Regions from separate parts of the Anaerobacillus sp. 63XJN7_5_ISO-PGPR-S23-430 genome, predicted to be linked through region 3. Evidence: riboswitches for the same ligand, from Rfam matches in the RefSeq annotation. Region 3 holds a riboswitch; each other region holds the start of a gene.
The links. A riboswitch is a leader RNA that binds a small molecule or an ion and turns the genes downstream of it on or off. The one in region 3 is predicted to bind S-adenosylmethionine.
Positions count from the first base shown of each region.

Region 1: it holds a riboswitch for S-adenosylmethionine, as region 3 does, so the genes downstream of both, AC0VYJ_RS14490 (methionine biosynthesis PLP-dependent protein) here and AC0VYJ_RS19255 (MetQ/NlpA family ABC transporter substrate-binding protein) in region 3, are expected to answer to the same signal.
Region 2: it holds a riboswitch for S-adenosylmethionine, as region 3 does, so the genes downstream of both, AC0VYJ_RS04155 (2,3-diketo-5-methylthiopentyl-1-phosphate enolase) here and AC0VYJ_RS19255 (MetQ/NlpA family ABC transporter substrate-binding protein) in region 3, are expected to answer to the same signal.

Region 1 covers NZ_CM149686.1:2,738,456-2,740,719, forward strand. The annotation lists gene AC0VYJ_RS14485 (DUF1189 domain-containing protein) at 1-685, shown strand, start outside; SAM riboswitch class I at 771-881, shown strand; gene AC0VYJ_RS14490 (methionine biosynthesis PLP-dependent protein) at 955-2,085, shown strand; gene metC (cystathionine beta-lyase) at 2,072-2,264, shown strand, end outside.
Region 2 covers NZ_CM149686.1:763,010-765,273, reverse strand. The annotation lists gene AC0VYJ_RS04160 (2-hydroxy-3-keto-5-methylthiopentenyl-1-phosphate phosphatase) at 1-43, opposite strand, end outside; gene AC0VYJ_RS04155 (2,3-diketo-5-methylthiopentyl-1-phosphate enolase) at 40-1,239, opposite strand; SAM riboswitch class I at 1,334-1,443, opposite strand; gene AC0VYJ_RS04150 (aminotransferase class I/II-fold pyridoxal phosphate-dependent enzyme) at 1,527-2,264, opposite strand, start outside.
Region 3 covers NZ_CM149686.1:3,711,684-3,713,947, forward strand. The annotation lists gene AC0VYJ_RS19250 (methionine ABC transporter ATP-binding protein) at 1-141, opposite strand, end outside; gene AC0VYJ_RS19255 (MetQ/NlpA family ABC transporter substrate-binding protein) at 163-969, opposite strand; SAM riboswitch class I at 1,139-1,247, opposite strand; gene AC0VYJ_RS19260 (alpha/beta hydrolase family protein) at 1,357-2,264, opposite strand, start outside.

The DNA.
Region 1 (2,264 bases), 970 kb from region 3:
AGTAGGAATTATGACGGCTCTATCCTTTACAAACGCTTATGAGGATCTCAAAACACATATGTCAGATCTACCAGAATTCACTTTAGAGGACGGATCTTTAACAAGTGAACAGTCTGAACCGCTTATTCGACAAAATGATGAAAATACTTTTATTTTTGATGCGACAGACCAGACAAAGCCTGATGATGTTGATCAATATGATTCCGTTATCGCATTCCTAAAAGATCGTGTAATCGTTGTAGATAGCGGTGCTAGACAGGAGTTTAATTACAGTAACTTTAGTTCGATGACTTTCACGAAGCAAGATGTTAATGAGCTAAGTAATAATCTGGACAACCTGCTCCCTATCTTTATTCCGTTACTGATATTCGTTATCTATTTGTTTCAAACCGGCCTTAAGTTTATAGGAGTTACCGTACTAGCTACAATTGGACTACTATTGAGAAGTATTACCGGAAGAAAAGCTTCTTATAAACAACTTTGGGTCTTATCTGTTTATTCAGTAACAATTCCAACGCTCTTCTTTGCGATTATGGCCCTCATTAAAACAGCAGTCCCTTTAGGATTCCTACTTTATTGGATTGTGGCCATCATGCTACTTTATCTTACGATTAAAGAAATCCCGTTACCAAAAAAACGTGTAACGAACGAGCGAGCAAATGATTCAACAGAAGAAAAATTTTGATAATTTACTCAAATCCCTTGCTTTTCACTTTAAAGTGATGTAGATTATGAAAAAAGCGACACAATAAAATTCCATATATTTTCAATTCTTATCAAGAGAAGCAGAGGGACTGGCCCTATGAAGCTTCAGCAACCACCAGATATTTTCTGGTAAGGTGCTAACTCCAGCAAGTTGATTTCAACTTGGAAGATAAGAAGAAGAGCAACCAAAGTCTTCTTCTTATAGAGGGCTTTTTTTATTGCCCTTATTCAATGAAAAGGAGATTGATTATGTCGAATAAACAGTTAGAAACACTACTTGTCCAATTAGGTAATCATTCAGATACTAAAACCGGTGCGGTAAATCCTCCAGTGTACTTCTCCACATCGTATAGCCATGAAGGCATCGGTCAATCCACCGGATTCGATTATTCAAGAACCAAAAACCCGACACGATCCATTTTAGAATCCGCTATATCAGAACTCGAACATGGTGATCAGGGATTTGCTTTTAGTTCCGGAATGGCTGCGATTCAAGCAATCCTTGCCATATTCAAAAGCGGCGACCATATTCTCGTCTCAGATGATTTGTATGGTGGGACTTATCGATTATTTGCCCATGCTGAAAAACATTATGGTATCTCCTTCACATATTTTGATACACAAAGAAATGAACAACTTTCATCACTCCTAACTCACCGTACAAAAGCCATTTTTGTTGAAAATCCATCTAATCCATTAATGAAATTAACAGATCTTGAAAAAATTGCACGGATAACAGAAAACAGGGACCTATTATTTATTGTAGACAATACTTTGTTCACCCCTCTTCTACAAAACCCACTACTGCTTGGGGCGGATATCGTCGTGCATAGTGCCACTAAGTATTTAGGCGGTCATAATGATATTCTCGCAGGGCTTGTGGTTGCAAAAGGTGAGAATATTTGCGCTGAAATCCAACAATACCAAAACGGTGCAGGCGCTGTGCTTTCTCCTTTTGATTCCTGGTTATTAATGAGAGGCATGAAAACCTTGCCACTCAGAATGAAGCAGCATGAAGAGAATGCCAGAAAGGTAACTGAATTTTTAACAAATCATGAAGCAATAACAGACGTTTTTTATCCAGATAAAGGTGGGATGCTTTCTTTCAGATTGCGCTCCGAAGAATGGGTAGATCTCTTTCTTAGAAAATTAACACTTGTCACATTTGCTGAAAGTCTTGGAGGGGTAGAAAGCTTTATCACATATCCTTCAACGCAAACTCATGCTGAGATACCAGAAGACATCAGACTTGAAAAAGGGGTGTGCAATCGACTGCTACGTTTCTCTGTTGGGATTGAAAACATTGATGACTTAATACAAGACCTGAATCAAGCATTGTCCATTTTTAAAGAGGAGGTTGTTCAAATTGACAAATACTGATTATACATTTCAAACAAAACTTCTTCATAACGATCACAAATTTGATAAAGCTACGGGAGCTGTTAGCGTCCCTATCCAACAGGCTTCTACATTTCATCAGATGGATTTTGACCAACCTGGAAAATACGATTACAGTCGTTCAGGCAACCCCACTCGCGAAGCGCTTGAAGAAACAATTG
Region 2 (2,264 bases), 1.3 Mb from region 3:
TAATGGTGCCATCAAAATCGCAAAAAATAATCGGCTGCTTCATCGCACTACCTCCCCGCTCCCCCACTTTGTAAGAGCCTGATGAAGTTCCTCACTATTTTGAGAGGCCTGTTCAAGAGGTTGCTCTGTTAAAACAGCTTGAATGGCATCTCGGAAAGCTTTTCCGCCTGCAGCTGCTCCATCGGGATGCCCGTGCACGCCACCTCCCGCATTAATCACACTGTCTATACCGAAATCTTTTATAAGAAGCGGTACTAGTCCAGGATGAATGCCCGCTGAAGGAACAGGGAATGTTCTTTTCAGCTTATTATTTCTCGTTAAGGCTTCTGCTGTTGCGAGCGCCTCTCTTCGATCAAGCGCTACACTCCCATAAGGCGAAGGGAAAAGGGAAAAGTCTGCCCCAGCAGTTCGAAGCAACTTTCCAAGTAATAGGGAGTAACTTACCCCATGTGTGCTTGAGGCAGCCATTGCACCAGAGAATGCAGGGTGTGCCATGATTGGAACCGGAATATCCGAGTCCTCTGAAAGTGATTGCAATGCATCTAGTCCATATGTAAAAACATTAAACAGAAGCGCATCTGCTCCTAATTCCACAGCAAGCTTTGCTCGATCACTGAGGTTTGCCGTTCTTCCTGTTAAATTCACTGCGTAACGCGTTCGCTTTCCTGTCAATTCAGCCGTTTCATCCAGCATTTTTCGTAAGGCGGGTACTCGCTTTTCAAGAGGGGTTAACTCATTTTCAAAAAGGATTTCATCGTCCTTCACAAAATCGACTCGACCAAGCGCCTGCTGTTTCATTTGTTCCTGCAATTCGCCTAACGATTTTCCAATAACTCCTTTGAAAATACTCATAACGAGCGGTCGATCGTATACTTCTGTAAGATTTCGAATACCGTCTATTCCATATGCTGGACCTGGGAATTGATTTAGTAACCCTGCAGAGAACTCTAAATCAACCAGCTTAATTTCACCATCAAGTGAAAGCTTACCGATGACTGTTGTTAAAATCGCAGGTAGATCCGCACTGAAATTGATGGTGGGGTAAGCAATCGCGATGATGCCCTTTTCCCCTTTTTCCTCTACGTGAACGACTTCACCCTTATGCTTCTTTAACTGCTTTTTTTCTAATAACGGTAGATTGGTCCAAGTCCCAATCGTTAATCCAAGGGCGATCGCTTCAGCGCGCTTAGATAATTGTTGGTCATTCTTAACAAGGTAAGTTGCCACAAGATGACTCATCATGCTCATTCCTTTCCATCGCGCTAGTCCTCAATCTTTGATCATACAAAAAAGACCCCTTCACGAGGAAGAGGTCGTTATCACCATGCTCTTCCTCTTATCTTCCAGCTTTTGCTGCGAGAATTAGCACCGTGTCTTCAAGTAACCTTGAAAATCGGTTGCCGGGCTTCAAAGGGCTCGTCCCTCCACCTCTCTGGATAAGAGTATGCAACTATTCGTTTAAGTAATTGATTCGAATTATGCCAGACGTAGGAAATCCTGTCAATCTATTTTTTTACTTTTCTGAATCAAAAGAGATTAAGAGAATTAATTCGTTCAACTGCCTCCCTGAGTTTCTCTTCGGAAGTTAATAAGCCTACTCTCACATAGCCTTCCCCATACTCTCCAAAGCCGTTCCCAGGCGCAACTACAATTTGAACATTCTCAAGCAAGTAGTCCGCAAATCCCTCTGAAGTAAATGATTCAGGTACTTTTAACCAGGCAAAAAATGACCCCGCAGGAGAGGTTACATCCCAGCCAATATCGTGAAGCCCCTGTATCAATACATTCCGTCTAGATTCGTACGTTTGGCGAAGGTTCTCAACACATTCCTGTGAACCTAGTAAAGCTTCTGCAGCTGCTTCTTGCACTGCACTAAACAAACTAACGTAGAAATGATCCTGAAGCAGGTTGATGCTTTCCACTACAGATGGGTTTCCGACAGCGAACCCAACACGCCATCCTGCCATATTATACGTTTTGGAAAGAGTATAAATCTCAATTCCCACATCTTTAGCACCTTCTGTTTCCAAAAAGCTTTTAGGACGTTCTCCATCGAATCCGATCGCTCCATAAGCAAAATCATGAACGACACAGATGTCATTGGCATCCGCAAACCTAACCGTTTCATCAAAAAAGCTTTTCGTTGCTATAGCAGCGGTAGGATTGTTTGGATAATTTAAAAACATGAGCTTTGCTTTTGCAAGAGCACTCTCTGGGATCGCGCTATAATCAGGCAGAAAATCATTTTGTTCAAGTAACGGCAT
Region 3 (2,264 bases):
AAGCGTGCTCTTTCCAGCACCACTATAACCGATGACGCCATAGATGCTTCCTTTCTCAACTTCTATGGAAACATCATCAACCGCCTTCGTAATCGTCTCACCGCTTTTATACGTTTTCGTTATATTTTCTAATCGAATCATCGTGCTCACTCCTCTTTCGAATTACCAGGATGCAACAACAGAACCGTTAAATTCGTCCTGGATAAATTGCTTCACTTCATCTGATTGATAGTAGTTCACTAGCTTTTGAATACGTTCATCATCTTTGTTCTCTGTTTGTGTTGCAATCACGTTCACCCACGGGGAATCTTCGGGTTCCATTTCAAGAGAATCTTCTTTCGGTACGCGTCCACTTTCCATTGCAAAGTTCGTATTAATTGCTGCAATCGCAAGCTCACCAAGCTGTCTTGGAATTTGTGAAGCTTCTAATGGAACAAATTCGAGATTATAAGGGTTCTTCTCAATATCTTTGATCGTTGCTTTAACACCAACGCCATCTTTCAACTCAATAATGCCAGCTTGCTCAAACAACATTAGCGCTCTAGGTTCACCTGTTGAATGGTTAGGCAAGCCAACTTTGTCGCCTTCTTGCAATTCATCAAGACTCTTATATTTGTCAGAATAAATTCCCATTGGGAAAGTAATCGTAGTTGCTACCTTGGAAAGCTCGAGTCCTCTTTCTTTTACATAATCATTCAAATAAGGTTCATGCTGAAATACGTTCGCATCCAATTCCCCTTCATCAAGGGCTGTATTTGGCATCACATAATCATTAAACGCAATCACTTCAATTTCAAACCCGTCTTCCGCTGCGATTTCCTTCACCTTGTTCATCACATCTTCATGCGGACCAGCCGTTACCCCTACCTTCAGTGGGCCATCTTCTGAATCTCCAGAAGCCTCATTTCCAGAACAACCTGCCAAAAAGACTAAAATAAGTGCACCTAATAAATACAATGATTTCTTCATTTCTCAATCTCCTTTAAAGTTCATATAGTAATGTAAAGCGTTTTAGCGCTAAAATATAAAAGCGCAAAAGTGCTTCGATCTGCTAAAATCCCCTCCCAATAAAAAAACTCCCTCTGTAAAGTACAGAGAGAGTTGTATCATTTCATCATTATCAGCAGCGCTGAACTCTCTCTCATCTTTCAAACGATTGCTCGTCTGCTGGAATTAGCACCTTTCTCACGAACTGAGATGGTTGCTGGGCGTCACAGGGCCAGTCCCTCTGCCACTCTTGATAAGAGTTTTCAATATTATTTAACTATTTTCAATAGTATAGTATCTTTCTCGAAGGGCGTCAAGGGAAGATCTCAAAAAGTGCCTGTCACCGCCCGCTATTTGTCGAAAGATTTCTTATTGTCTTCCTTCTAGGTAATTGTCGAACCAGTTTCCTAGATGCTTAAGTCGTTCCACTCGTAGTTCTGGATGACCGCTTCTTGATAAATTATGATCAGAATCTGGGAATCTTACAAACATCGTTTCCTTCCCACGATGCTTTAAAGCCACATATAACTGTTCTCCTTGCTCTATAGGGCACCTGTAATCATTTTCGCTATGAAGAATTAAAAGTGGGGTTTCGATTTGGTCCACATACTTAAGCGGTGAATGATGCCATAGCTTAGCAGGGTTTTCATCTAAATCACTTCCAACTTCCCACTTTGTGAAAAAGTATCCGATGTCACTAACGCCATAGAAACTCTGCCAATTCGAAATGGAGCGCTGGGTAACCGCTGCTTTGAATCGATCGGTTTTCCCAACAATCCAGTTCGTCATAAAGCCACCGTAGCTTCCTCCCGTCACGAAAAGTTGAGCTTCATCAATAAAGGAATACTTGTTCAAAGCGGCATCAACACCCGCCATCAAATCCTCATAATCACCCCCACCATAATCTCCTCGGCAACCATTCACAAACTCTTGTCCATATCCCTGACTACCACGTGGATTCGTATAAAGGACAACATATCCTTTTGCTGCAAGAAGCTGAAATTCGTGCATAAATGAATTACCATACATCATATGTGGTCCACCGTGAATTTCAAGAATAAGGGGATGTTCCTGATCTTCCTTAAAATCCTTTGGCTTCATGAGCCAGCCCTGAATCTCCAAACCGTCTTTCCCAGCGTATGTAAACATTTCTGGTGTCGAGAGATCCAGGCATTCGAGAACGTCAGCATTTGATTGAGACAAACACAGTTCATTTACCCGATCTCCATGAAACGAAAGCGTATAAATATCGCCAATGTTAAGTGGATCGCTAATTG